3 regions of the Steroidobacter sp. genome follow, and region 2 is predicted to be linked to each of the others. Evidence: riboswitches for the same ligand, from Rfam matches in the RefSeq annotation. Region 2 holds a riboswitch; each other region holds the start of a gene.

Region 1 (9,865 bases), on a different contig from region 2:
ACCGCTTCGACTCGTTTTGGATAGGTGTCCCAGTAATCGGCCGGTAGACGATAGATCTTCTGAGTGGCGAGATTGCCCATCAGCGATGCGGGCGAATCCAGCGACAGCGCGAACCGGCCGATCAGCGCACGGCGCGCATTCGTCAATTCCTGGGCTGACACCGGTTCATTGGCGATGCGCTGCAGTTCCAGGCTCAACTCGTGCATTGCGCCCTCCGTGACCGCGGTACGCACATCGGTGCTGGCAACCACCACTCCTGGGAAGGTCGTCCCGGTAAATGAGCTATAGACCCCGTAGGTATAGCCTTTGTCCTCCCGCAAATTCATGAACAGGCGCGAGGCGGGCCCGCCGCCCAGGATGTGATTCATGACCAGCATGGCGAAGTAGTCGTCGTGATCTCGCTCGATGCCCAACGATCCCACCCACAGCGAGGTTTGCACCGAGCCGGGCCGGTCGACCAGCAAGACACGCGATTTCGCTGGCCCTTGGGGAGGCGGCAGCGAGACATTGTCGAGATCGGCCTTGGCCCAGGCGCCGAAGTGACGCTCCAGTCTGGCCACCAGATCTTTCAGAGTGATGTCGCCATGGGCGATCAGGAATGCGTTGTTCGGGCGATACCGCGCTGCATGGAAGGCGGCCAGATCGGCGCTGGTCAGCTGTTTGATAACAGCCTCGCTCGGCACCACCAGCGCGCCCGGATGCTCGCCATAGATGGCGCGCATGAACTGCTCTTGCGCCTGGAAGCCGGGATTCGCTCGACGGATCTGCAGCTGCGCCAGGAAACGGGCGCGGAATTTTTCCAGCTCGGACTCGGGAAAGGTGGGGTTGCGAATCACATCCGCGGCCAACGCCAGGGTCGGTTCCACGAAATCGCTCAAGCCGCTCACCGACACGACGCTCTCGCCCGAAGCAGGGCTGGAGCTCGACGACAGGCTCGCGCCGAGTGTCGCGAGTTGCTCGGCGATCTCGCGACTCGACCGATTCTTCGTGCCCTCTCTGAGCAGGCTCGATGTAACCATCGAGACACCGCGCTTCTCCGGCGGATCCGCCAGGCCGCCGCCGTTGAACCACAGCTGCATCGAGAACGTCGGCAGCTTGTGATCTTCCAGCAGCGAGACGCGCATGCCGTTCGACAACACCGCCTCTTGCGGCTTCGGCAATTGCACTCGCAACGTCTGCGGATTGACCGGTGCTTTGCCCTTGAGCTCGACGCCTTTGGTGGACGCGCCAGCGGGCGCTTCTTGCGGAGTCTGCGCGGTGGCTTGCACGAACATCAGCGCCGACAACAGCGCGAGCACGGTTTGCTTCGATGTGGACATGGTCATGATCGGCTCGCTCACGGACCCGGCGCGGGAGTTGGCGCCGGCGCAGGCAGCGTCGTCAGCACGGTGCGGCCGGCGGGCTGCAGATATTTCTTGGCGACGCGCTGCACGTCAGCGCGGGTCACCGCGTCGATCTTCGCCAGGCGCGTGTTGACCAGATGCGGATCACGGAACAGCACGGTGTAGGTGCCGAGAATGGTGGCGCGATTCTGGGCGCCCCGAATGCTTTGCAGATAACCCATGCGAGTCGCGTTGCGCGCCTTCTGCAATTCCCAATCGGCGATGGGTTGCTCGGCCACCTTGGCGATCTCTTCGTAGATCGCCGCCTCGACCGCTTCCGGCTTGCGGTCGGGCCGCACGGTGGCGGTGACATAGAAACCGCCGGTGCCAATGCGCTCCTCGACGTAACCGCCGATGCCGGTCACCAGCTCCTTTTCCTTGCTGATGCTTTGATACAGCCGCGAGCTGTCGCCGCCCTGGAGCACCGAGGACAACACTTGCAGCGCCGCCTGGTCCGGCCCGTTGCCGACGTCGGCCTTGTAACCAATGAGGATTTGCGGAGCGCGCGCGAGCGGATCGGTGAGCGTTTCTCGTCGCTCCGCCGTTTGCGGTGGATCGATCAGATCGACGGCGGGCGGCGCGGGTTGCCGCGGAATGTCCTCGAAATATTTCTTGATCAGCGCCAGCGTGTCGTCGCGCTTGAAGTCGCCGACCACCGTGAGCACGGCGTTGTTGGGCGCGTAGTAGATGCGAAAGAACTCGGCCACGTCTTTCACGCTCGCGGCGTTCAGGTCTTCCATCGAGCCGATGGTCGAGTGCTTGTACGCGAACTTGTCGTAGAACACTTCGTCGAAACGCTCGTACGAGCGGCCGTACGGCTGATTGTCGACACGCATGCGGCGCTCTTCCTGCACGGCCTGCCGCTGGTTGTCGAGCTTGGCCTGCGTGATCTCGAGCGAGCGCATGCGATCGGCTTCGAGGAACAGCGCGAGCTCCAGCTGATTGGCAGGCAAAGCTTCGAAGTACAGGGTGATGTCGGAGCTGGTGGTGCCGTTCATGGAGCCACCGTTGGTGAACACCTGATAGAAGTGCTCGCCGTCGCCGACGTTCTGCGAGCCTTTGAACATCATGTGCTCGAACAGGTGCGCGAAGCCCGTGAGGCCCGGGCGTTCGTTACGAGATCCGACATCATAAGCAACGTTGACCGCGATCACGGGCGTGGTGCGATCCTCCACCAGCTGTACGCGCAAGCCGTTCTTCAACGTGTGCTCGGAAAAATCTACACGCACGGCCGCAGGAGTCGCAGCAGTTGCTGAGACGAGAGGCAGCACGGCGAATGCAAGGGACAGGCAGACGCCGTAGTCCAACAAAAGTCGCGCCTTTTGTCGGGCGTATCGAAAGGGCCTCGGCCACTTTCGATCAGACAACAAGGCACGAATCATGTGACCGCTCCGTTACTCGCGCTCGGCGCGTGGATAACGATCGAGAATACACTGGCGCGCTGCCGAGGCGATACACGGAGCACGGCCGTGCAAGGCGCAATAAAAAAGGCCCGCCAGAGGCGGGCCTTTGCAAAGGATTTGCGTTGGGTCGATCGGTTTACGGAATGGTCTTCATGCCCATGTTCGAGATTTGGCTCTCGCCGCCGGACGTGGTGTACGCCTTGACCGCGAAGTACCACGTGCCGGAGGTCAAACCCGTCACCGTGTACGTGGACAGACCTGGGTTCGCGATCTGAATGGTCTGGTCGAGAGTGGTGCTGGTCCGGCCGTAGACGACGCGATAGCCCGCCAGGTTGGTCAGCGCCGCGCCATTGATGTCCTGGGTCGGCGGCGTCCACGACAGCGTGGCGTTGTTCGACGACGACTGCGTGACCGTGATCGCGAACGACGGCAGCGAGCGCGTGGCCGAGCCATCGCTCACCGAGATGATGATGTTGGAGTACGTGCCCGCGTTCGCAGCGGACGGCGTGCCCGACAGCCGGCCGGTCGTGGTGCTGAAGGTGGCCCACGACGGCATGTTCTGGATGCTGAAGCTGAGCGTGTCGCCATTCGGATCGGCGGCGGTCGGCTGGAAGTTATAAGCCGTCCCTGCCGTCACGTTCGTCGCGGGCGAGCCGCCGATGGTAGGCGCGGTGTTGCTCGGCGCAGCGACGCTGATCGAGAACGCCGGCAGCGAAGCCGAAACACGACCGTCGCTGACGGTGATCGCGATGTTCGAGAACGTACCCGCCGTGGTCGGCGTGCCGCTCAGACGACCGGTCGCGGTATCGAACGCAGCCCAGGCCGGACGATTCGCGATGGTGAAGCCGAGCGAGTCGTTGTCAGGATCGCTCGCGGCGGGCGTGAACGAATATCCCATGCCGACCGTCGCCGTCGTGGGCGCCGTGCCGGAAATGGTCGGCGCGCGATTCGCTGGCGCGGTGACTGCGATAGCAAAGGCCGGCAACGAAGTCGTCACGCGACCGTCGCTGACGGCAATGATCACGTTCGAATACGTGCCCACATCGGTGGCCGCCGGCGTGCCGCTCAAGCGGCCGCTCGCGGTGCTGAAGTTCGCCCAGCGCGGACGATTGGTGACGCGCCAGACCAGCGTGTCGCCATCCGGATCGCTAGCGCTGGGCACGAACGTATAAGTCTGGGCCGCCTGCACCGACGTGGAGGGCGAGCCGCCGATCGTCGGAGCGCGATTGTCCGGACCGCGCACCTGGATCGAGAACGCCGGCAGGCTGCGGGTGAGCACGCCGTCGCTGACGCTGATGACGATGTTCGAATACGTCGCGATGTTCGCGGTTCCCGGCGTGCCGCTCAGGCGACCGGTGGAGGTGCTGAACGCGGCCCACGACGGACGATTGGAAATCGAGAAGCGCAACGGATCGCCGTCGACGTCGTCCGCCACCGGCTGAAAGCTGTACGGTTGATCGACCATCACCGAACCCGGCGGCGTGCCGGCAATCGCGGGCGCATTGTTTCCAGGCAGCGGCGTATCGGTGCGGCCGCGCACCTGAATCTTGAAGGGACCGATGGAGCGCGTGTCTCTGCCGTCGGTGACAGTGATGGTGATGTCGCCCGAATCGCCGACGTGCGCGTCCTGAGGCGTGCCGGTCAACAGGCCGGTCTCGTCGTTGAAGGTCGCCCACTGCGGCTGATTGGTGATGGTGTATTCGAGGAAGTCGCCGTCGGCGTCGGTGGCCGTGGGCTGAAAGGAATACGCCTGACCGGCGGTCGCGCTCGCGGGCGGAGTGCCGCTCACTTCGGGTGGCTGATTCGCCGGAGTGGGCAAGGGCTCGCCGCCCACGGGGTCGCCGCCCGAGCCATCGTCGCCCGAGGGTTGCTCGACCGCGTCTCCTACCGGGCCGCTACTGCCAGAGCCATCGTCGAAACAGCCGCTCAACGAAGCGGCGATCAGGGCCAGCGTGGCTCGCTGCAGGAACGTCTTCCCGAAAATTGTTGGAATCATTGCTCGTACCTTGGCTTCGCGCGCGGCAACGACGGTCTGGCGACCGGCGCGGCTTGGCGCAGCTGTGTTCCGGAAATGAGGCAGCCGTCGCGGCTGAGACGCGACTTTCGAAGCGCAGGAAAAGGTGCGCGCACGTGGGGCGCGCTATCGGCAGCTCGCTGATCTCACATTCGCGTGGCGCGCTCGCAAGGGGCCTTGCGGGCAAGACGGTCGCGATTGTGGCAACCCCGCTGTCGTAGGAGCGCTGCGCGATGCGTGCCGCGTTCCCGTAGACCGGAGGCTTTGCGTCCCCGCCTTTCGACGGGTTTGCCGATGTCACTTTCTGCTCTCCCTGGACTGATCTTCTTGTCCCAGGGCGTGACGCAGGCGGCGGTACGAACGACACGAGCACGGAAAAGGAGAGAAGGATGACGGCTAGCTCGGTGACGCAAGAAGAGCTGGCCGGCAACCCCGCTATCCCCAGCTTGCGCCGTCAGGACCGGAGGCTTTGCGTCGCCGTCTTTCGACGGTTATGCCCTTGGTGATGTTGAGTAAAACCCAGGGAATTATGTTTTTGCAATTGTCGGTGGAGACCGACAAACGCGGCGGCAAAACGGCACGCGAATGTCACTTCGAATTCACATAACTCCGTCAGAATCCAGGCGGCCGTTGTGTAGACATCGAGACATTTCGGCAAACAAAAAAACGGCGACCGGAGTGCTCCGATCGCCGTTGCGTGCGCCACTGTTGTGGCGCTCAACGCAGTTTCGAGACTCGACTTACTGCACGACCTTCGAGTACACGTTCGAGATCGCGCTCTCGGTGCCGTTGCTGGTGTAAGCACGCACCGCGAAGTAGTAGGTGCCCGGCGCGAGGTTGCTGATCGTGTAGTTGGTCACGCTCGGGTTCGCCACCTGGATGGTGCTCGTCATGGCGCTGGCCGAGGTGCCGTAGGCGATGCGATAGCCCGCGAGATTGCTCAGCGTGCTGCCGTCCGTGTTCGAGGTCGGCGCGGTCCAGCTCAGCACGGCGCCATCGCTCGAGGCATCGACAACGCTGATCGAGAAGGCAGCCAGGGAAGCCGTGGCGCGACCGTCGCTCACGCTGATGATGATGTTGCTATACGTGCCCGCCTGCGCAGCAGTCGGCGTGCCGGACAACTGGCCGGTGCTGGTGTTGAACGTGGCCCAGCTCGGACGATTGGCGATCGAGAAGGTCAGCGTGTTGCCATCGGCGTCGCTCGCCGTCGGACGGAAGCTGTAAGCGCTGCCCGCGTTGATCGTGCGAACCGGCGTGCCGCTGATGACCGGAGCGCGGTTGGCGGTGCTGCCCACGGCGATCGAGAAGGCCGGCAACGAAGTCGTCAGGCGACCGTCGCTCACGCTGATGACGATGTTGGAAAAGGTGCCAGTAGCCGTCGGCGTGCCGCTCAGGCGGCCCGTGGAAGTGCTGAAAGTCGCCCAGCTCGGGCGATTCGCGATAGTGAAGCCGAGCGCGTTGCCCTCGGCGTCGGAGGCGGAAGGCTGGAAGCTATAGGCCGTGCCCACCGTCGCCGTGGTGACCGGCGTACCGCTGATGCGCGGCGCGGTGTTGCTGGAGAGCGTGGTCACCGCCTGAATCGAAAACGCCGGCAGCGACACGACGTGCACGCCGTCGGTCACACGCAGCTGAATGTTGCTCCAGGTGCCGGGCGACTTGGGATAACCCATCAAGCGGCCGCTGTTCGGGCTCACCGCCATCCACGACGGCTTGTTCACGACGCTGAACTTCAGCGCGGCGCCTTCGGGATCGCGGGCCGTCGGCAGGAAGTTATAGCTGGTGTTGATCTTGATGACGGTCGGCGGCGTACCGCTGATGGTCGGCGGCAGGTTGGTCTGGGCAGAGGCGAGACCGGCGAACGAAGCGAGCGCCGCGACCGCGGCGAGCGAAGCAATGAGACGCATTGGGCAACTCCAGCAAGCACAGTTCCGAGCCAAGCTCGCGTCACGCGTTTTGCGTGCGGTGGCGAGCACCTGTGTCTGGCAAGGGAAGCTGGCGTTGCTGAGCCGGCGCTGTGTGCGCGGGCCGCAGGCCCAAGGACTTCACGATACGACCTGATTAAGTCGTAACGGCAACCCCGCTATCTTCGATGCGGCTGCTGGAGCGGCATCGGAGGACCGGAGGCTTTGCGTCACCGTCTTTCGAACGGCTTTGCCCTTACAGACGGGGCACATTGTGTCGGAGCCCTGGAACTTGACATATCGGACGACCCCCCAACGTCGTTGAGGGAAAGTTGCAAGTTCACAGGGGAAAAATTTGGCGACGCTTAGTGGCGACACTTAGGCGCGGCGCGACAACAAAACTGTCACAACCGCGCGAAAGCCTATTTTTATCGGGAAAAGCCGCTTATTCAGGCAGCACGAAGCCGTGCTGCCTGACCAGGCGCGTGCATGCGGCGACCAGGGGTTCGTCGTAGCGTCTGCCGGCCCCGCGGTTGATCTCGTCGATGGCGGCGTCCATGCCGGCCGCCGGCCGGTAAGGCCGGGGCGAGCACATGGCCTCGACCGTATCGGCGATCGCCAGGATGCGGGCCTCGATCATGATTTCGTCGCCCTTCAACCCACGCGGATAACCGCTGCCGTCGAAACGCTCGTGAGATTGATAAACGATATCGGCGATGGGTGCGCCGAAGTCGATATCGGCGAGCAACTGGCAACCCTCTTCGACGTGAGTGCGCATCAGCGCCAGTTCCGTCTCCGTCAACGGCGCGGGCTTGCTGAGAATGGTTGCCGGCACGGCGATGTTACCAACGTCGTGTAACAACGCCGCGACTCGCAAACCGTGCTGACGTTCGCCATCGAGCCCGGCTTCGCGGCCGATCGCGACAGCGAGTGCCGCCAGACGACGCGACGATCCAGCGGTGTATGGATCGTGCCGTTCGCTCATGCGTACGAAAGAATCGATCATGCCTTGCAGGGCCACGTCGGTGCGCTGGAGCGCGCTGAGCGTCACCGCATGGGCGCGCTTCGTATGCAACACGCGCCACACGCCATCGGCCAGCGCGGCGAGCGCGCGTTGATCGTCCTCGTTGTAACTTGTTTCGCGATTGCCCACACCAAGCACCGCGACCACTTCGTCGCCCGAAAGCATGGGCACGGCGATATAACGCGTCACGTCCGGCAGGCCGTCGTTCTGCGGCTTGCGGGTCACGTCGTTGTTCGACAACGCATGCTTGGACCGCACGCATTCGGTGAACAACACGGCGCGACCGATGGGCTGCGGCTCGGAATCCGCCATCACCGCTTGCGGCCGGCTGCCGTCGCGCCAGGCGGCGAGCGTAATGGTCTTTTGCACGGGATCGACGAAATACAAATAACCGAGCGGGCTGCGCGTGACGTCCATCCCCTGCTCGATCACCCGCCGCACGATGGCGGACTCATCGAACGTGTCGGCCTGCTTGAACAGATCGACCAGGAAGTCGGCCTGACGCTGGAGCTGACGGTTCACGATCAACTCGCGGCGGCGCTGGGTGACGTCGCGAATGAGCACGATGCTGCCGCGTGCGTTCTCCAAAAGGCCGACGCTCACTTCGACGTCGAACGACGAGCCGTCCTTGCGACGATGCTTGGCCTCATAGCGGCCGCCGCCACGGACGCGGCCGAGTTGCAGCCGCATCGTCGTTTCTCCGGAGTTGTGATCCTCGATGTCGGCGGCATTCATGCGCAGCAGCTCTTCTTTGCTGTATCCGGACATGCGGCAGTACGCCGCATTCGCATCGAGGATCTGACCGTCGGCGCCGAGCAGCCACGAACCATCCGCGACCGCATCGAGAACCGCGCCACCGCTGCTCGCCTGCTCCTGCAACTGGCGCTCGGTCTCCAGCCGTTCCGTGAGATCGAACGCGGCCACCAGTTCGGCGTTGCGACCGTCGAATTCGATTTGCCGAGAGGCGATCGACAGCGCGACGCTGTTGCCGTCTTTGCGCTTGTGCCGCCGGATCGGCCCGTCGCTGTCCGGCATTTCCAGGGCCGTGGCCTTCAGTGCAAGGAATTCGGCGCGCGAATAACCATACAGGGCCAGCGCCGCATCGTTGACGGCGATGAAGCCGCCAGTGGCGTGATCGGCGATCCACATGGGTTGCGGATTGCTTTCGAACACACGACGGAAGCGCGCCTCGCCGTCGGCCAGACGCCGATTGACCGCTTCGAGCTCGTTGACCTGCGAGCGCAGTCGCGAGTGGGACTGCATCGCGCGCTCCACAGCGTCGGCCTGCGCCTCGGCCTGAGCTTGCGCGTGCTGAACTTTCTGGTCCGCCTCGAGTTGCAAACGTTCGGCGCGCTCGACCGCTTCGGCTTGCGCGCGCTGAGCTTTTTCCAAAGCCTCGGCTTGCGCGGCCTGCGCGCGTTGCATGCGCTCCAATGCTTCAGCCTGCGCGGCTTGCAGCTTCTGCGCTTTTTCCAGCGCTTCGGCCTGCGCCGCCTGCAGGCGTTGCGCGGCTTGTGCCTTCTCGAGCGCGTCGGCTTGTGACTTTTCGAGCACGGCGAAACGCTGCATGGCGGCCGTGTCGAGCATGTTCATCGGACGGGTGTTGCCGCTCGCGCCGTTGCCATGACCGTTGGAATTCCCGTTCGCCTGGCCATTCGAGTGACCGTTGGCGCGCGCGCCGTTCATGTGGCCCGGCGGCAGCAGCTCGTCGAGCGCGGTCAGCAGTGTTTCCGGCGGCGTCGAGCGGGCGAGGAAACGTTCGGCGCCGAGCTCCAGCGCGAAGCGTTCATATTTGGGATCGTCGTGGCGCCGGGTGTAGAACACAAAAGGAATGTTCTGCAGGCGCTCGTCCTGTTTCCATTTGCGGCACAGGGCGAAACCGTCCATGCGCGGCAGGACGATGTCGGACACGATGGCTTGCGGCGGCTCGCGGCGCGCGACGTCCAGCGCGGCGAGTCCGTTGGCGGACTTCAATACTCGATGACCGCGACCCGACAGCAATGTCTCGAGCGCGCTTTGCTCGGATTCGCGCTCGAATGCGATCAGGATGACACCCATGCCACCAGCCCCTAAAAAAGAACCCCTCGGAGCCTGCGAAGTATGCCCGGCAGGCGTGTGAATCACACGATTAGGGGGTTCTC
Region 2 (9,865 bases):
AGATTATCTTCTAGAACATAGAACTCACCCGCGCCCGCGCGCACCACATCCACGCCCGCGATGTGCGCATAGATGGAGCCCGGCACGTCGATGCCCTGCATCTCCGGCCGATACTGACCGTTACAAAGCACCTGCTCGGCCGGAATCCGCCCTGCCTGCAGGATCTCCTGCGAGTGATAAATATCGTTGATGAAGGCATTGAGCGCGCGCACGCGCTGCTTCAATCCCGCAGCCAGATGTTTCCATTCGGCCGCTGGGATGATGCGAGGAACGATATCGAAAGGAATCAGCCGCTCGGTGCCCGCTTCCTCGCCGTACACGGCGAAGGTGATGCCGACGCGATGAAACAACGTGTCGGCCTCGGCACGTTTGTGAGCGACGCGTTCGGTCGGAGTGCGCGCCAGCCAGGAAGCGAAGGTCTTGTAATGCTCGCGTACCTGGCCGTCGCCGGCATGCATTTCATCGTACGGGCTCGCCGACATCCGGACCTCTGTTGTGACCCGGCCGAGTCATTTCGGCGGGCGAGCCCGGGCGACGATGCCGCGCGGCTCGAGCTTGATGTCAGGCGATGGAGCGAAAAACGTGCCAGTCGGAAGGGGCCTGAGATTTTGCGTGATTCAAGGGCAGGCCAAGACAGAGGCCATCCATCATGCACCAACGCGAGGCCTGCACGGCCGGCCTCGCGCACGATGATGGGGCGGCTTTCCCCATCACCCTGATCGTCGATTTACGGCATCTGGATCTTGCCGCCGCCGCGCCCACCGCCGGTGATTCCCGGCACCGGTCCCTGCGGCACCACCAGCTGCGAGGCCTGCTGACGGCGCATTTCCTGGATCTGCTGGACCGTGCGCTCGATCGCCGCCTGCGCCGCCGGCGCGAAGCCCTTGACCGCCTCGGCCAGAGTGGGGCCTTCGATCTCGAAGTTGATGGGCACGGGGCCCATGTTGGTCATGATCTCGGCCTGGCCGATGAACAGCACCGGGCGGGTGGGGTCGGCCGAGCCGTCCGCGCGCACCGGAGACAGGCGACGAATTGCGCCGACGCGCCGGTCGGTGAAATTGTCCTCCTGATACAGCGCGTCGGCGTCCATCTGCGGGTCCTGATTACGATCGTCGGCCATGTGAAACCTCTAATGAATTCGCCCGCTTGCGGCGGGCTTCGTAAATGGCGTTGCCTTATGACAGTAGACCAGCCAGGGCCGCCGTCTTCAAGGCAGTGACAGTATTCGTCAGCGCCTCCAACGCCGGTACAATGGGGTCATCTTTAATGAGAGCAACGGGCCCCCGGCCCGAGCAATGCCATGCAGGAAACCGACAACCCCTTCAGCGAAGCCTTCGGCAAAGCCGTGGACCTGGGCAACCGGATCGCCGACACGGACGACAAGGCCGACATCTGGGACATCGCCGACGGTCTGCTGGCGGGCGCCGTGCAGTACTGGCTGTACTCGCGTCAGCCGTGCTCGGATCCGGAGTGCGAAGAGTGCCAGCCCATCAGCACCGCGCAGGGCCGCATCGAGGAACTGCGCAAGCTGATGCGCCAGTTCGCCGAAGAAAGCGAATATTTCCATTCGCCGACCGATCGGAACGTCGGGCGCGCTTAATCACGCGCTGCTTGCGAGTAAACGAAACGCCGCACTCGACACCACGTTAGTGGCTCATTGTCAACGCTGCGCGCATTAATTTTTTGCAGCAAAAAATAGTTCGCGCGTACGTGCTTGATCTGTAACGCGGCGTAAATGCAACAGCGGAATGCGACCGCGTTTTGCGATCCAGCGCACACCGCGCGAAGCGTGTCGCCCTTCACACTTTCTCCCGTGACCTCGTGCGGGAGACCGATGCGGTGGGAATGTTGAAGAACTTGAAGCTCAGACATCGCGCGTACGTGTGCGCATACAACTCGTTTCGATTCGCCGCGCGGCTGCGTGGCGACCTGAGCGAGTTCGCGCCCTCGATCGCCGAAACACTGGAAAGCGTGGGCGACGAGCTCGCCGCGCTGGCGCGGGACAGCTGCCCGAACGAGAACGAGCGGCGGCAGCTGATCGAAGGTTTGGAGGGCGCCCTGCGAGCGCTCGGTTTGTCCGATGCCGCCCAGGTGCACATCGTTTCTCAGCTGGCGCCGCGCATCATGGCGGGCGAGCCGGCCAGCGCGAGCAAGGAAGCCTGGACGCGCATGGCGGTGTAACAAAACAGTCTGGATACCGCCAGAAAATTGACCGGATGAGACATAACCTCAACGCCATGGCAGCCCGTTACCTGTCGCCAAATACACATGTCTGCTGAAAGCGACCGGACTGCTTGACTTATGGCTTAGGCGTGCCGATTATCGAAGCCGTTCCTAGTCGAGATTCCTGGGCAAACTCGCCGAAAGGCGAGGACGCAAAGCTTCCGGTCTAACGGATTCATTTCCTAAGACAGCGGGGTTGCCACGGGGCCGCTTACGACGGCGGCAACGGTTTCGCCACACAAGAAAACAGCGAAACCGCCGTGCACGAGCGCCATGCGCATACGCGCGCTCACTTCCCCGTCGAAATGTCTCCGTCAGCGAAGCTGCGTCCACCGCAAGCGGGCGGTGTTACGGCAGCGAAACGGGTTGGGGAAGAACAGTGGACGACAACACCAGCAAGGTTTACGTAGAGCCGGACAGCTCACAGCCGCCGCTCGTGCCCCCGAATGGGAGCCCGGGCACGCAGCTGTTTGTCATCAACCTGTGCGCGTCGATCGCGCCGGTGTCGACGACCGGAAGAAACATGCCCGGTCTCGAGAACTACAAGCTTTATCAGGTCGCGCGCGTCGAGGACGGACGCACGCGCCATCGTCTGCGCCTCGGCTTCTTCACTAACGAAGCGCATGCTGAACGCGTACTCACCGTCGTTCGCCAGCAGTATCCGACTGCGTTCACCACCAGCCTCGGCGATGAAGACCGTCGCTTTGCGCGCGGTTATCTGCCTGAACGTTCCGCCCCCGCTCCCGCTCCGCGTCCCGCTGTTGCTGTCGTCAACACGCCCGCGCCTGCTCCTGTTGCTGCGGCTCCTGCGCCTAAGGCCGCTCCTGCTCCTGTCGCTGCTAAACCCGCTCCGGCCCCGGCGGCACAGCCTGCCGTCCAGCCTGCCGTGGCCAAGCCCGCTGCTGCTGCCAAAGCGCCCGCCCCCACACCGAAGCCGAGCCAACCCGCGAAGGCTGCCGTCAAGGCTCCTGTCGAAGAAATCGTCGAAATGACGTGGGAGCCGGACGAAGAAACCAAAGCCGCGGTCACGTCCGCGTCTTTGCCGAAGATCAAAGCGTTGACCGAGGCCGTCGGCCTCGACGAGATGAGCTGGGACGACGAGCCCGCGCCGACGCTCACGCCAGCCCCGGCCAAGGAGCCGCTGGCTGTCGGTCTGTTAAGCGGCAAGTTCGCGGCGCTCGACACGACCAAGCTCAAGGTCTCGAAAGCGGCCACGCCCGCACCTGTGGCGGCTAAACCTGCCACGCCGCCCGCGCCTGTGGCGGCCAAACCTGTCACGCCGCCCGCGCCCCAGGCCGTGCCGCCGAAGCTCGATACGGCAGCCAGCGTGCGCGTGCCCGCCTTGACGTTCTCCGATCCCGCGCCCACGCCGGCCAGCGCGCAGAAATCGAACGCTGCGCCGAACGAGCCGTATCACGTTGGCAAGGGCGTCCGCATCGAAGAAGTCGACGCGTTCGAGCTGGATCTCTATGACGACGCGCCGGCAACGCCCGCTGCTCAGCAGCCTCCGGCCGCGGCGGCAAAGAAGGGTGCTCCTGCGAAACCCGCGGCCAAGCCCGCCGCGCCCGTGGCCAAGAAGCCCGAGCCGCCCGTGGCAAAGCCAGCGGCGCCGGCTGCGGCCAAGCCTGCTGCTCCGATGTTGAAGCCGGTGCCGCCCGCGCCGGTTCGCGAGTCGTCCCTAAAGCATCCCAACCTCGACAGCACGCAGACCATCCGCGCGCTGACGACGGAAGAGCTGAACGACGGCGCACAGGAAAAGTGGTTTGCGATTCAGCTGGCCGCGTCCGAGCAGCCGGTGAACCTCGACACCATGCCGCACCTCGATATCTTCGAGGCCTATAGCCTCTACTCCGTTGCCACCGCCGGCAGCGGCAAGATCGTGCATTCGCTGCGGCTGGGCTTCTTCAAGGAAGCTGTGTCCGCCGAGGCGGTCGCTGGCTATCTGAAAACATTCTTCGCCTCGCCGTCGGTGCTGCGTATCAGCGTCGCCGAGCAGGCGCGCTTCAAGGATGCGCCTCAGCCGCGTCGCGCCGATCCGGAAGAGCCGAAGAACAACGTCGTCGAGCTGAACAACGCCCGCGCCAATCGCGCGCCGGTGGTGCCGACGGTCACGATGGAAGTGGATCCTTCGGCGACGGGCGCTTTCCGTCCGAATGCGACGGGTGCCTTCCGCCCGAACGCCACGGGCGCGCTGAGCTCCGCCACTGGCACGTTCAAGCCTGGCGCCACTGGAGCTTTCAAGCCCAACGCGACTGGCGCGTTCAAAGCCAATGCCACGGGTGCGTTCAAGCTGAACGGCACCGGCGTTCATAAAGCGCTGGACACCAAGGTCGCGGCCAAGTCCGCGAGCCCTGCGACCAAGCGGTCCGATCCGACCGGGAAGCACAAGTCCCTGAAGAAGAGCTTGGCTGAAGAGCTGCTCGAAGAGGCCCGCGAAGTCGAGCTGTCCGAGAGTGGCATTCGGAAGCTGCCGCAGAACAACTCGTTGTTGTCTCGGCTGCTCGGCAAGAAGAAGTAAGAAATTCGCGGCGCGGCGCCTGCCGACGAGGCGGCGACTGGCCCGATTCTTCCCTGTCCGGCAAACTTCGGCGTCTTGATTCAACTCGGGACGCCGCCGTGGACATCAGAACCGCCGATCTCTGCGATCAATTCAGCGACGAGCTGGAAGTCTGCGAACCTCTGTTCGGCGACTTCGGCGGTCAGCTGCAATTCGGCGGGCAGATCGCCACCATCAAATGCTTCGAAGACAACTCTCTCGTCCGCGAGCTCACCGCCGAAGCCGGTAACGGCCGCGTACTCGTCATCGATGCCGGCGGCTCCATGCGCCGCGCCGTCGTCGGCGATCTCTTAGCCAAGAAGGCGGTGGACAACGGCTGGAGTGGCATCGTCGTCTACGGTTGCATCCGCGACTCCGCCGCCATGGCCGACATGCCCATCGGCGTCAAAGCCCTCGGCACTCACCCTCTCAAAACCGACAAACGCGGCGAAGGCCAGCGCGACCTCCCCGTCCGCTTCGGCGGCATCTCCTTCCGCCCCGGCGACTGGCTGTATGCCGACGAAGACGGCGTCATCGTCGCGCGCCGCTCGTTGATCGGGTAAACAAGCAGATCACGCGAGCCCAACCGCGCGGGCGATTAGAGACATTCCTGCGCAGATGGTGACAGCGCCGATTGCGCGAGCGACGTGTTGGGCGGCGGGCGCGAGGCGTTCGAGGGTGATGGCGATGGCGACGATGGCCATGGCGCGGATGTCCATGACGCCGATGACGAGAAGGATGGCGGTGAGGCCGGCGCAGCAGTAGCTGCAGTGAAGGCCGAGGCGGAGGCCGTGCTGCCAGGCGCCGCGCGATGTGGATGAAACAATGGGCTTGCATAGCGATGCGCCGCGGCAGCAAGCGAGGTGATGAGCTTTCCAGGCGGTGAACTGAAGCGCGCCGGAGATGACGACGACGATGCCGACAGCGATCGGCACGCCGCGAGCCAGAGCGGGTAGTTGCATCTCGAGCGCGGCGAGCGAGACGCCCAACGGAAAGGCAGCCGCTCCGACCAAGGTCCAGACGAAGAAATATCCCGCAGCAACCAGTGCAGTGAGACGGCCAAGAGGCACTTGGCCGTCCGCACTCACGGCCCGTCGATACCGCAACAGCATGGGAAGCAACGATGGCAGCATCATCGCCACCATCATCACCGCCCACATCGCCACGAACGACAGAGCTGCGCCAGCCCATGTTTGTCCGGGCATTCGCATCCATGCCATGGACATGGTCCAGCCGCCGGGCATGGGCATCCCGCTCATTGCCGACATGGACGAGCACCAGACGAATGTCACAACCGCGCTCGTCACGAAGAACAATGCCGAGACGCAGAAGAAAACCCGCTGCGAAACTTGTTCGGTAGCCATGCGTGAAATCTCCTGCGCTCGTTCCATCTACCAAAGCTCAGCGCGCACCGGCCTGAGCGTACTCGTCACGACGCCGCCACCAGACGTTCTGCTCGTTCCGCCCCTTGGGCGCGCGATCGAGCCACTGGAACATGCCCCACAAGCCGTCCAGTCCTCGCGCGTAAGTGGAGTACGTGTGATAGACAACGCCATCCTCGAGCACGAACGCGCTCAGGCCCGGCCGATCGCGCGCGTAAGTGGCGACATCGGTGCCGCACATGATCGCGTTATCGGAAACCGGAGGCGGCACCTGCGTCGCCGCGTCCATGGCGTGCTCACCAACTGCGTAGTTGTATTCGATGGCGCCTGTGCGCTGCTGCTCTTCCGTGAACGAAACATTGAAGTCGAAGTTGAAATCGCCGCCGTGCGAAGAAGCCCACGGGAACGTCCATCCCGTCCGCCGCTTGTACGCCTGCAGCTTCGCCAGCGGCGCGCGTGATACGGCAGCGAGCGTTACGTCGTGGTTGGCCAGGTGAGTAACGTTACCTGCGAATCCGTCCGCGACGGCCGAGCAGGACACGCAGCCTGCCTTGTAATCCGGCCCGAACATGAAGTGATAAACCAGCAGTTGCGAGCGGCCTCTGAACAGGTCCGCCAGCGTGGCGAGGCCCTCATCGGTGTCGAATCGGTAGTGCTTCTCGACGCGCACCCAAGGCAGCGCCTGACGTCGCTGCGCAAGTTCATCGGCGCGGCGCGTGTGCTCCTTTTCCGCCTTGAGCAGATCGAGCCGAGCCGCCAGCCATTGGTCGCGTGTTCCAGTCGTATGTGAGGTCATAATCCGGTCTCCTGTGCGATGTCCGCATCGTTCGTGAGTTAGATTAGGGCCGGGCAATCGCACCTAGGGAGTGACAAATTTGGCGGGATTCCGATGGACTCGATGATCACAGCTGCCGCACGCGCGCTCGCGGCGGGCGATCCGCTGGGCGCCTTGAAGCGCGTCGCCTTGCGCGACGACGCGCCGGCGCTGGCGTTGCGAGGCATAGCAATGGCGCAGTTAGGAGACTTTGTTCGAGCCAAAGCGCTGGTGCGAAGCGCCGCGCGCGCTTTCAGCCCGAAGGAATCTGTAGCCAAGGCTAGATGTGTGGTCGCCGAGGCTGAAATTGCATTCGCCATGCGCGATCTGGGCTGGCCGCCGAAAGCGCTCGACGCAGCTCGCGCGACGCTCGAAGAGCATGGCGACTTTGCAAACGCCGCCCACGCGCGATACCTGTCGATGCGACGCCTTCTTCTGATCGGGCGCATCGACGAAGCAGAACGAACGTTGACGGAATTCGATCCCGCCACCTTCCCGCCCGCGTTGCGAGCCGCTCACGAACTGGTCGTCGCAGGCATTGCGATGCGCCGTCTTCGCACGAAAGCAGCTCACGATGCGCTCGATCGAGCCAGGCAAGCGGCCTATCGAGCAGCCATTCCCGCGCTGGTGGCGGAAGTGGAAGGCGCGTATCTGGCGTTGAAGACGCCAGCTGCACGTCTGATGAAACAGGGCGAAGAGCGCCTTCTGTTACTAAATGAAGTGGAAGCCGTCATGGCGTCGAATGCGCTGGTCGTGGACGCATGCCGCTACGTTGTACGCGACGCGCGCACCACCATCTCGCTTGCTACACGGCCAGTCCTATTCGAGCTGGCATGCGCCCTTGCAGAAGCCTGGCCCGGAGATGTTCCGAGAGGCGCCCTCATCGCGCGAGCATTCAGAACCAAGCACGGGGACGAATCGCACCGAGCGCGCTTGCGTGTCGAGATCGGCCGCCTCCGAAAAATGCTGAGCACATTGGCAAGCGTGGATGCGACCAAAGACGGCTTCACACTAACGCCGCGTCGAGCACCGGAAGTCGTAGTACTAGCGCGACCAGTAGAAGAAGAACACGCCGCCGTGCTCGCTTTCCTGGCCGACGGTGAATCCTGGTCGAGCTCCGCCCTGGCGCTCGCGCTCGGCGCCAGCCAGCGCACCGTGCAGCGCGCGCTAGATTCACTGGCCGCGGAGGGCAAGGCGCAGTCGTTCGGCCGCGGCCGGGCGCGCCGCTGGATGACTCCGCCCCTGCCGGGATTCACGACGACCTTGTTACTCCCTGCCCCGCTGCCCAGCGACTAGTATGAGACCACCGATCGCACTTCCTGCCCGAGGGCAACATCATGAAAAAAGCAGCAGCCACCGTCCTTCGTGAATACGGCCCCTTCGAGGGGGTGGAAAACGTGGGCGGCGTGTCCTACGACGGTCAGCAAGTCTGGTTTGCCTCCGGCGACAAACTCAACGCCATCGATCCGACCAGCGGCCAACGAACCCGCACGCTGGATATCGCCGCGCATGCCGGCACGGCCTTCGACGGTCAGCATTTGTTTCAGATCGCCGAGGATCGCATTCATAAGATCGACCCGAAAACCGGCCGCATCCTCGCCACGATTCCAGCACCTGGCGGCGGCGCCGACTCCGGGCTCGCCTGGGCGGAAGGAACGCTCTGGGTCGGTCAATATCGCGAGCGCAAGATTCATCAAGTCGATCCGCAAACCGGCGCGATTCTCCGCACCATTGAATCCAATCGTTTCGTCACTGGTGTGACCTGGGTCGATGGCGAGCTCTGGCATGCGACGTGGGAAGGCGACGAGAGCGAATTGCGTCGCATCGATCCGCGCACGGGAGAAGTGCAGGAGCAACTGGACATGCCGGCGGGCGTTTTTGTTTCGGGGCTCGAGTCCGACGGCGCCGATCGATTCTTCTGCGGCGGCGGCGGCAGTGGAAAAGTGCGCGCCGTGCGCCGCCCGAAGCGCGGCGCCTGACGTACAGGGGCGGCATCATTGTTATCGGTGCCTCACCGACAAATTTTGTTGATCCGCTATCGGCGAAGTTAAACTACCCGTTCGACTGTACGCCGAAGCGGATCCAGCAATGACAAATCGCACGCCGCAGGAATCACGTCACCTCGTTATTGTTGGAGCGGGCGGTCACGCCGTCAGCGTCGCAAGCGTGGCACTATCGGCCGGCTACGAAATCAATTGCTTCGTCGACGCCAACAAACGTGGCGCGACGCTGCTTGGCATTGGCGTCATTGGTAACATTTCAGAGCTGGACCTGAAGGACGAGCTTTCATTTGCCATTGCCGTCGGCGACAACGCGGTCAGGGAGCGCCTACACGCCGAGTTGGTGCGGCAGTACGGAGACTTGCGATTTCCTTCGCTCATACACCAATCCGCCGTGCTGTCGTCCTTCAGCGAGATAGGCGAAGGCACGGTCGTCATGCCCAAGGCAGTCATCGGCCCCAACTCGCGCGTCGGCCGCTTCTGCTTGCTCAATACACAAGCATCGATCGATCACGATTGTGCGATGTTAGATTTTTCCTCTTTGGCGCCGGGGGCGATCACGGGCGGCACGGTGCAGATCGGAAGACGTTCCGCCATTTCGATCGGCGCAGTGATCAAGCACGGGCTGAAGATCGGGCATGACACCGTGGTCGGGGCCAACAGTTACGTCAACAGAGACCTGCCAGACAATGTGGTGGCCTATGGCAACCCGGCAAAAGCAGTACGAAGCCGCAGCGTCGGCGATCCATATCTGAACTAACCGGCGCCTAAAGGCGCATCTTCTTCGCGTAGCCAGTCATCTCCAGATAACCGCGGCCGATGGGTTTGTCGTTTTCGAAGGCGCGCACCGCGCCTTCCCAGTAGATGGTGCCGGTGCTGCCGCTCGCGTCGTTTTCCTGGTCGTCCATCA
Region 3 (9,865 bases), on a different contig from region 2:
TCGTGGCCGCGTGCTCGACACCGACCAAGCAGGACAAACCTGTGCAGAAGGGGCTGGCGAAAGCAGCGCCCGTGGCACGGGTCGATATTCAACAGGACGCGACTGGCTTCACGATCCTCGAGGATGTTCGCGTGAGCGCGGACCTTCGCGCGGAGTACGAAAGCGCTGTTCGCATGCTGGAGCTGCAGCAGTACGAGCAGGGAATCGCATCCCTACTCAAGATCACCGAGAGCGCGCCCAACGTCACCGCCATTTACATCGATCTCGGCATGGCCTACGCGCGCACGGGCGATCTGGACAAAGCCGAGGAAAGCTTGAAGAAGGCGGTGCAGCTCAATCCACGTCACCCCATCGCCTACAACGAGCTCGGCGTGGTGTATCGGCGCAAAGGCAAGTTCAACGAAGCGCGCGCCAGTTACGAGAAGGCGCTCGAGTTGTTCCCGAGCTTCCATTTCGCACAACGCAATCTCGCGATTCTCTGCGATGTTTATCTCGCGGATCTCGGCTGTGCGCTCCAGCACTACACCGCCTATCAACAAGCAGCGCCCGACGATCCCGAGACGGCGAAGTGGCTTGCCGACTTGAATGCCAGAGCCAAGCGCTAGGAGAAACCACATGATGCGCAGACTTCTGATTCCAGCGTGCTCGTTACTCGCGGCAGCCGCCTTCGCAGCCGATGAGCCTGCGCCGAGCGCAGCGAAAGCAGATACCGGCCCGAAAGCGCTGTCGGGCATGTCGATCCTGGGAAATCAGGAAGCGCCCAAGGCGCTCGTGATCGTTCCCTGGAAGAGCTCACAGCTCGGCGACACGCTGGGCATCGCGAAGACCCTCGACGATGGTCGGCAGCCCGTGGACAAGGAAGTGTTCATGCGGCAGCTGAGCTACTACCAGATTCGGGCCCACTCGAAGTGAATCCGCAGCGACGCGATTCGACTCCGTAACTTTGTCACTGAAGAGGCGTAACACCGTGGATATTTTCTATTCAATCGCGAATTTCTTTACCCGGGGCGGCGCGTTCATGTACCCGATCCTGCTCGTCGCCGCGCTGGCGGCCGCGATCGCGATCGAACGCTATGTCACGCTGAGCCGGCTTTCCATCAAGAACCGGGCCGCGTGGAATCGCATCGAGCCGGTGCTGACCGAGGGCGACTTCGACAAGGCGCGTGAGGCGACTGCGAAGGACGAAACAGCGGTCTCGCAGCTGCTCGCTGTTGGCTTGGCGCGGCAGGGCGCCGTGCGTCGCGTCGATGACGTAGAGAAGGCGATGCGCACGAACCTGATGGAACTGATTCCGAGGCTCGAGAAGCGCACTCACTATCTCGGCACGTTCGCGAATCTCGCCACGTTGCTCGGCCTGCTCGGCACGGTCAGCGGTCTGATTCACGCGTTCACGGCCGTGGCGACCGCGAATCCGGCGGAGAAGGCGAACCTGCTCGCCGCCAGCATCTCCGAAGCCATGAACTGTACCGCCTTCGGTCTGATGGTCGCGGTGCCGGTGCTGTTCATCCACGCGTTCCTGCAAACCAAGACCGGCGAGCTGATCGGCAGCCTGGAAACGGCAGCGATGAAGTTCCTCACCTTGGTCGGCGACAAGCAATCGGCCCGGATGCAGAACCGCCTCGAGCTCGCTCAGTTGCCGAAGGATCACGCGAAGGCCGCGGCCTGAGGATCGATCATGCCGTCCAACTACACGCGTTCGTTCGCCTACGACGGTCCGCTGATGCAGTCGAGTTACACGACTCGAATGCGTAAACCGGTCGAGCTGATGCTGGTGCCGATGATCGACATCTTCACGGTGCTGGTCACGTTCCTGCTGATGACGGCCGTGTTCTCGCGCATCACGATTCTGCAGCTCGATCTGCCGAGCTCGGATTCGGCGAGCGCGGGCACGCCGCCGGAGTTCCGTCTGGAAGTGATCGTTCGTCACCAGGGCTTCGAGCTCACCAACGGTACCAAGCTGATCGCGACGATTCCGAAAGTGAACGATCGGTACGATTTCGACACGCTGACCCAGATGGCGCTGTCGCTGAAGCAGGAGTATCCGAAGGCGAACGATGCGTCCGTGCTGTTGGAGCGCGACGTGCAGTACGACTATCTGATCCAGGCGATGGATGCGATCCGCACCGCTGAAGTCACGCAGCCCGATGCGACGACGACCAAACAGGAGTTGTTCGCCAACATCGCCGTCGGCGAGGCGCCGTGATCGCCACGGCATCGCCGAGTCGAGGAACCCACTTATGAGTCTATTGAATCGCTCGCAGCCCCGTTCGGACGCGGAGCTCAACCTGATCCCACTGATCGACATCATGTCGGTCATGGTCGCGTTCCTGCTCATCTACTCCACCGAAGTGGAAGTCGTGCAGAACTCGAAGGGCATCGAGATTCCACAGTCCACCGCCGAGGTGAAGCCGCAGAACGCGGTGGTCGTGATGATCACCAAAGAGCAGGTGTTCGTGCAGGGCGAAGCGGTTGCGACGATCGCCGAAGTGCAGAGCACGCAGACCCCACTCATCGAACCGCTGCGCGACGTTCTCGAACGGCCGATGCTCACCGGCATCGCGACCGGCGCTGACGAAGCGTCGTCGCGCGAAGTCACGGTGATCGCGGACAAGAGCCTGCCGTTCGACGTTGTGAAACGAGTGATGGCCACCTGCAGCTCTTCCTCCTACGGGAAGATCTCGCTGGCCGTCCTGCAGAAGGAGAAGCCCGCCAATGCAGCCAGCTAAAGCACGACTCGAGGCGGAGGAGATCCCTGTATTGTCCGAGGCCGTCGACACGACTGTTGTCGACGCGGACCAAGACATTCAGCAGGCGCTCGCAGCCGGGCTCGCTCAAGCGCGCCAGGCACTCGATGAACTGGCGGTCGAGCTCCACGCGGTCGATCTCGAGCTCGGAGATCTTGCAATCGAGCGCGCCCAGTATGGCGTGCTCCAGGATGCCTGCAACGCCCTCGACAAGCTCGACAAGATGGGCGGCGCCGCGTTGTTCTGGGGCGAGAACGCCGACGGCAACGCGAGCGCGAATTACGTCCGTCGCGTGCGGAGCCGCGTCGCACAGTTCGACGAGCGGATCAAAGAGATCGAGGATCGCCGCGCGGCCGTCGTCGATCGCATCAATCAGCAACAGGGTCATGCCGAGCTGATGGAAGACATCCTCTTCGAAGCGCTCGAAGAGGAGGAGCGGCGCAAACAGGAATGGATCGTCGAGCGGGAGATCAGCAAGCTGCCCGCGTACAAAGCGTCCATGCCTTGGACGCGTGGCGGAGAAGAGGACAAGCGCTTTCGCAAGTCCGCCGCGACGGCGCTGCTGCTATGTTTGATCTTCGCGCTCATCGTTCCGCACATTCCTTTGCCGACGCGCATTCTCAAGCCCGAGGCGGAAGTGCCGGAACGCATCGTTCGTCTGTTGATCGAATCGCGGCCGAAGCCACCCGTGCAGGCGCGCGAACAACCGAAGCCGAAACCGCAGGAGAAGCCCGTCGAGCAAAAGCCGACCAAGGAAGCTCCGAAGCTTGCGGCAAAGCCCGAGAAAGAGGTGCCAGAGCCTGCCGCTGGCGAAGGTCCGAAAGTGGCGGCGGAGCAGGGCATTCTCGCGTTCCGCGAGAAGTTCGCAGGCATGCAGCAGGATCAAGCGCTCGCACGACTCGGCTCGCAGGCGCAGATCAACAATGCGAGCGACTCCGGACCGGTCCAACGCGCGATGCTCACCACGAACGCGCCAGGCTCCAGCGGCGGAATCAATCTCGCGTCGTTGAGTCGCGGCGTGGGCGGCACTGGCGGTAACGGCGGCATGGCGAATGTCCAGGTCACCCGCGTGACCAGTGGCATCGGCGGCATCGGCAAGCCGGGTGCGGATCGGCCGCTCAGTGGCGACGGTGTTGGCCCGTCACGCACCGACGAAGAAATTCAGATCGTGTTCGATCGCTATAAGGCTTCGCTCTATCGACTCTATAACAAGGAACTGCGCAAGGACCCGACGTTGCGCGGACAGATGGTATTGCATCTGACCATCGAGGCGGACGGCAGCGTGTCGATGTGCGCCTTGCAGTCTTCGGACATGAATGCGCCCGAACTGTCGGCGCAGGTGGTGGACCGCGTCAGGACGATCAACTTCGGCCCCAAGGAAGGCGTGCCGGCCATCACGATTTTGTATCCGATCGACTTCCTCCCGGCCGCCTGAGGTCGTAGTCAGAGTCTTTCGCAACAGTCCGACAAAGGCAAAGCCACCGAAAGGTGGCGACGCAAAGTCACCGGTCTAAAGAGCGCCGCAGCGGCGGCGCTCCACGACAGCGGGACCGCCGGAATCCAGCCCGTTTCAAGGGCGATCCCTCGGTCCGTTCGTGACTCGCGTGAATGTCCAACGCGGGCAAATGGAACGAGGGTGTATGAGCTCCAGGGTAAGCAACTATGTGAGAGCAGGGCGCAGTGGCATCGCCACATTGTTGCCATTGCTGCTCTTTGCCCTGTTGATGACGATCTCTTTCGACGTGAGCGCGCAGACGCAGGTCGACTGCTCGGCGGCGCCCTATAACGGCACGATCGACGGCAACGTGCGGCCCGTGCCGCCGACCAACGTGAAGATCGACACTCACTGCACCATCCTCAATTACCCAGGGGGCATGAGCACCAACTTCACGTTCGACAACAACGATCCCACGCCTTATCTGGTCGTGTTCGACAACGTGGTCCACACCGGCAACATGTCGTGCAATGCCGTGGCTCAGCACAAGATCTGGTTCACCAACGGCTCGTCCACGACCATTCAAGACAGCTGTCAGAACTACCTGATCCCCGTCGAGAAGATCGACAAACGCAGTCCCGCGCCCTATGCCGCAGTCGGCGTGCCGTTCACGTACCGGCTGACGATTCCCGTGCTATTCGATCCGGCAACGGGCACCGTCATTCGCAACAGCGGATCGGTCAACGATCTGCATACGATTCGCGTCGTCGACGATCTGAATGAGATGGGTGTCGACGTAACGCGGGTTGGCACACCTACGGTCACGTGGTTGAGCAACGGCACACCGGTGCCGCACACGTTCACCGACGCGAGCGGCGTGCTCACATTCAACATCACGCCGATCATTCCCGCCGACACACAGATCGCCATCGATATCACGCTGGTGCTGGAGGACACGCCGAACAATTTCCTCGGTCGCACCTTCACGAACATTGCACGGTGGTCGTTCGGTCGAGCGGTCGACGTGAACGAAAACGGCGTGATCGATGCGGACGAGTTTTTCTCGCCGCTGCCCGGCGAGAACGGCATCTCGCAGCCGATGACCATCGGCGCGCCAAATCTCACGCTGACCAAGTCCGGGCCTGCCACGATGAATCTTGGCCCGGGCGCGCAGTTCACGCTCGATGTGATGAACAACGGCACGAGCGACGCGTGGAACTTCGCTATCGTGGATCGCCTGCCGACAGGTCCGACGGGGGGCATGTGCGATGTCCCACCGGCACAGCTGAGCGTGACACTGGGCGGCACTCCGCTCGTTCAGGGCACTCATTACTCCGCGAGTTACACCGCCGCGCCGACGTGCGAGCTGACACTCTCGCTGCTCGATGCCGCGGGACCTGTGGCGCCCAATCAGCATCTCATCGTCACCTATCGAGCACAGCTCGACACGGATACGCAGAACGGCGCGACGCTCACAAACATTGCCGCCGCGACTCAGTGGGCGAACGACCGCACCACCAACCCAGATCGCACAGTGTTCAACAGGACACTGACCAACGGCACCGAGGGTACGCTCGATCACGAGGACAGCCACACTGTCACCATCGCGCTCACGGGCAACTTCTTCGAGAAGACGGTCACGAATCTGCGTACCGGTCAGAACCCGGCGACGGTGGCAGCGCCGGGCGACACCTTGCGGTACACGTTGCGTCTGCAGACGACCACGAACTCGCTGAGCAACGCGAGGATTTACGACGAGATCGACGCGCTCAATACGCCGGCGGCCATCGTTCCTGGATCCCTGTCGATTGTCGGTGCGCTCCCCGCCGGCGCCGTGAACAACAGCAATCCCAATGGCGGTGCGAAGGGCACCGGCGTCATCGATATCGGCAATATCAATGTGTCGGCGGGCAGCCAGATCGTCATTCAATTCGATGTGCAAGTCGCGGCGGGCGTTGCCGCTGGCAGCATCATCGCGAACCAATCGCAGCTGAGCGTGAATGGCACGCCGCTGATGGTCAGTGACGATCCGAACGTCAACGGCCAGTCAGACCCGCTCCTCGCGGGCGATGAAGATCCGACGCGAGTCGCCGTGGCCGTTCCCACGCTGCTGTTCCACAAGACCGCGATCTCCGGAGCAACGGCCAATCCCGCGGATGTGGTGCGGTATCGGCTGCAGGTGACCAACGTCAGCAATGTCCCCGCGTTCGGCTTCTCGCTCCTCGATGAGATCGACATGCTGAATAGCTCCGCGATGTTCGTTCCGGGCACGGTGTGGCTGGTGAGCGCGTTGCCGGGCGGCGCGTCGAACAACAGCAATGCCAACGGCGGCAGCAAAGGCACGGGTTTGCTCGACATTCGCAACTTGACGCTGGGCGTCGCGGGGTCGGCGACTGACTCGGTGATCCTCGAGTTCACCGCACAGCTCGTTCCCGTCATTGCGAACGGCACCCTCGTATTGAACCAGGCGCAGCTGTTCATCGCCGGCGCCGAAGTCCAACGCAGCGACGATCCCGCCGTCGGTGGAACGCAGGACCCAACCGCGATCACCATCGAGTCCGCGCCGGTGTTTCGCGTGCACAAGATCTCACAGGATGTGACGGGCGATCCGAACCTGCTGCTCGCAGGCGAGACGCTGCGCTATACGATCACGGTCAAAAACATCGGCAACGCCAACGCGACCGATGCAGTGCTGCGAGACCAGGTTCCCGTCAACACGACTTACGTTGCCGGCAGCACGCTGCTGAACGGCGTCGCGGTCGCCGACGTATCAGGTGTTTCGCCACTCGTGAATGGCATCTCGATCCACGCGCCAGAGAACGCGACGCCGGGCGCGATGCGGGCGGATGCATCGGCCACGACGACCAACGTGGCGACGATCACTTTCGATGTTCGCGTCAATCCTGACGTAGTCGACGGGACCATCATCTCGAACCAGGGCTTCGTGAGCGCGGTCGCCAATGGCATCGTCGACTATCCCTCCGACGATCCGACGACTTCTATTCAGAACGATCCGACGCGCGACATCGTCGGCGCCGTGCCCTTGCTGTTTGCCGACAAGCGCGCAGCGCTGCAGGTGGATCTTGGCTCGCCGGGCGTCGTCGATCCAGGCGATGTCCTTCGCTACACGATCACCGTTTACAACAACGGCAACGTTCCCGCGACCGAAGCCATGCTTCGCGATGCCGTGCCGGCAAATACGACCTATGTCGCCGACTCGCTCTATCTGAATGGACTCGCGGTCGGTCAGCCGGACGGTGGCGTTTCGCCGCTCGTCGCCGGCATCGACATCAGCTCCGCGGATCTGACGCCGCCATTGCCTGGAGCGGGGCAGGGCACGCTGACCGCCGGCAATTCTGCAGTCATCCAATTCGACCTTCGTGTGAATGCCGCCGTGCCTGCCGGCACGCTCATTACGAACCAGGCGCGCGTGCTCACGAACGAACTGCCCGATCAGTTGACCGATGGCGACGGCAATCCCGCCACTGGTCCGGAACCGACGGTGGTCGTGGTCGGTGTCGGTCAGCAGTTGTCCATCGTGAAGCAAGTGGCAGTGGTCGGCGGTGGTTCGGCCGTCGCGGGCTCGACACTCGAATACGTCGTGCGCGTGACCAACATTGCGAGCGTGCCCGCGCAGTACGTGGTTATCACCGACGATCTGAATGCGCCGATGCCGGGATACCTGGCGTATGTCGATCAATCGGCGACATTGAACGGCGTGACCACCGGCATCACGGTCGTGAACTCGGTGATCACCGCGGATTACTCAACCGCGTATGGCCCGTTGCAACCTGGCCAGTCCGCCGTCCTCCGCTTCCGCGCGGCGATCAATCCCAATCTGCCAATCGGCACGAGGATCACAAACACCGGCGTCGTCACCTGGAACAACCCGCCGCGCACGGCGCGCGCGAGCGTATCCATCGATGTTGGCGGTATCGTCGGCGTCGGTACGCTGAATGGCACGGTGTGGCACGACGCGAACTTCAATCGCACGGTCGACACCGCTGAACGGCTGCTCGAGGGCTGGAGCGTCGATCTGTATCGCAACGATCGACTCGTGCATTCGGCCATCACCGATGGCAGCGGCGCCTATCGAATCAGCGGCATCGCGCCCAACTACATCAACGGTGATCGCTATGAATTGCGCTTCGTCGCGCCCGGTGCGGGTTCGAGCACCGCCAAGCTCGGTCGCGCGCACTCGGAGTTCAACAACGATCTGCAGCGGATCACCGAAATCGTTCTGCAGCCCGGCAGCAACATTCAGAACGTGAACCTGCCAATCGAGCCCAATGGCGTCGTCTACAACACCATCGCGCGAACGCCAGTGCCGGGCGCCATCGTGACGATGCTCAGCGCCGCGACCCAGGCGCCGCTGCCGGAGAGCTGCTTCTACGACCCCACGCAGCAGAATCAGGTCACGCTGCCGTACGGCTACTACCGCTTCGATCTCAATTTCTCGGAACCGACGTGCGCGAGCGGCGGCGGTTATCTGATCGAGGTGACCGCGCCGACGGTGGGCTACATCGCTGGGCCGTCGCAAATCATTCCGCCTACGTCGGATGCTTCGACCGCCGCGCTCTCGGTGCCGACCTGTCCAGCGAGCGTTGACGACGCGATCGCGGCGACCGCTCAGCACTGCGAAGTGCAGATCTCCGAGTTTGCGCCGCCGCCCTCGGTTCGCGCTCGCACGGACGGCACGCGATATCACAAGCACTTCAGGTTCGATGACAGCGCCGTGCCCGGCTCGACGCAGATCTTCAACAATCACATTCCGGTCGATCCGGATCTGCAAGGCGTGCTGTCGCTGTCGAAAGTCACGCCGATGCTCAACGTCACGCGTGGCCAACTGGTGCCGTACACGATCACCTACACGAACGTGACGCCCGTGCCGCTGTTCGACATCACGCTCGTCGATCGCTTCCCGGCGGGCTTCCGCTACGTCGAAGGTTCGGCGCGTATCGACGGTGTACCGGTCGAGCCAACTTTGATCGGGCGCGAGCTCAGGTGGAACGATTTATCGGTCGATGGCAACGCGCGGCACTCGATCGTACTGCTGCTGGCCGTCGGCGCCGGTGTGAGCGAAGGCGAGTTCGTCAACCGCGCACAGGCCATCCAGTCGTTCACCAACGCTGCGATCTCGAACGAAGGCTCTGCAACCGTGCGGGTCATTCCGGATGCGACCTTCGACTGCACGGACGTGACCGGCAAGGTCTTCGATGACGCGAACCGCAACGGCATTCAGGACACCGGTGAACGCGGCCTGTCGGGCGTACGTGTGGTGAGCGCCCGCGGCTTGACGGTGACCACAGACCGCTTCGGCCGATTCCACATCACCTGCGCCATCACACCGCGAGAAGGCCGCGGCAGTAACTATGTGCTCAAACTCGACGATCGCACGTTGCCGAGCGGCTATCGCGCCTCCAGCGATCAGATCCGAATCGAGCGCGCGACGCGCGGTAAAGCGCTGCGCTTCAACTTCGGCGCATCCATCCATCGCGTGATCGGTCTCGATATCGCGGATGCGGTGTTCGAGCCGGGTACCACAGAGATGCGCATGCAATGGAAGCCGCGCTTGAGCCTGCTCATCGAAGAGCTGCAGAAAGGCCCCGCGGTGTTGCGCCTGTCATACCTGGCAGATGTGGAAGATGCGCGCCTGGTCGAGAAGCGCATGGACGCGATGAAAGAA

The links. A riboswitch is a leader RNA that binds a small molecule or an ion and turns the genes downstream of it on or off. The one in region 2 is predicted to bind cyclic di-GMP.
Positions count from the first base shown of each region.
Region 1: it holds a riboswitch for cyclic di-GMP, as region 2 does, so the genes downstream of both, VGD45_RS18290 (fibronectin type III domain-containing protein) here and VGD45_RS16960 (hypothetical protein) in region 2, are expected to answer to the same signal.
Region 3: it holds a riboswitch for cyclic di-GMP, as region 2 does, so the genes downstream of both, VGD45_RS21015 (hypothetical protein) here and VGD45_RS16960 (hypothetical protein) in region 2, are expected to answer to the same signal.

Region 1 is NZ_DASWTF010000034.1:90,900-100,764, forward strand. Features, by position in the region: gene VGD45_RS18275 (pitrilysin family protein) at 1-1,325, opposite strand, end outside; gene VGD45_RS18280 (pitrilysin family protein) at 1,337-2,611, opposite strand; gene VGD45_RS18285 (putative Ig domain-containing protein) at 2,922-4,781, opposite strand; cyclic di-GMP riboswitch class I at 4,999-5,102, opposite strand; cyclic di-GMP riboswitch class I at 5,222-5,307, opposite strand; gene VGD45_RS18290 (fibronectin type III domain-containing protein) at 5,540-6,703, opposite strand; cyclic di-GMP riboswitch class I at 6,867-6,965, opposite strand; gene VGD45_RS18295 (HD domain-containing phosphohydrolase) at 7,146-9,782, opposite strand.
Region 2 is NZ_DASWTF010000033.1:333,363-343,227, forward strand. Features, by position in the region: gene VGD45_RS16940 (circularly permuted type 2 ATP-grasp protein) at 1-482, opposite strand, end outside; gene VGD45_RS16945 (hypothetical protein) at 728-1,120, opposite strand; gene VGD45_RS16950 (hypothetical protein) at 1,301-1,600, shown strand; gene VGD45_RS16955 (hypothetical protein) at 1,846-2,181, shown strand; cyclic di-GMP riboswitch class I at 2,341-2,427, shown strand; gene VGD45_RS16960 (hypothetical protein) at 2,603-4,741, shown strand; gene rraA (ribonuclease E activity regulator RraA) at 4,840-5,322, shown strand; gene VGD45_RS16970 (DUF2182 domain-containing protein) at 5,332-6,123, opposite strand; gene VGD45_RS16975 (DUF899 domain-containing protein) at 6,161-6,937, opposite strand; gene VGD45_RS16980 (helix-turn-helix domain-containing protein) at 7,031-8,251, shown strand; gene VGD45_RS16985 (glutaminyl-peptide cyclotransferase) at 8,293-8,934, shown strand; gene VGD45_RS16990 (acetyltransferase) at 9,044-9,715, shown strand; gene VGD45_RS16995 (carotenoid 1,2-hydratase) at 9,723-9,865, opposite strand, start outside.
Region 3 is NZ_DASWTF010000036.1:291,256-301,120, forward strand. Features, by position in the region: gene VGD45_RS20985 (tetratricopeptide repeat protein) at 1-605, shown strand, start outside; gene VGD45_RS20990 (hypothetical protein) at 616-912, shown strand; gene VGD45_RS20995 (MotA/TolQ/ExbB proton channel family protein) at 968-1,666, shown strand; gene VGD45_RS21000 (biopolymer transporter ExbD) at 1,676-2,203, shown strand; gene VGD45_RS21005 (biopolymer transporter ExbD) at 2,238-2,726, shown strand; gene VGD45_RS21010 (AgmX/PglI C-terminal domain-containing protein) at 2,713-4,179, shown strand; cyclic di-GMP riboswitch class I at 4,206-4,302, shown strand; gene VGD45_RS21015 (hypothetical protein) at 4,385-9,865, shown strand, end outside.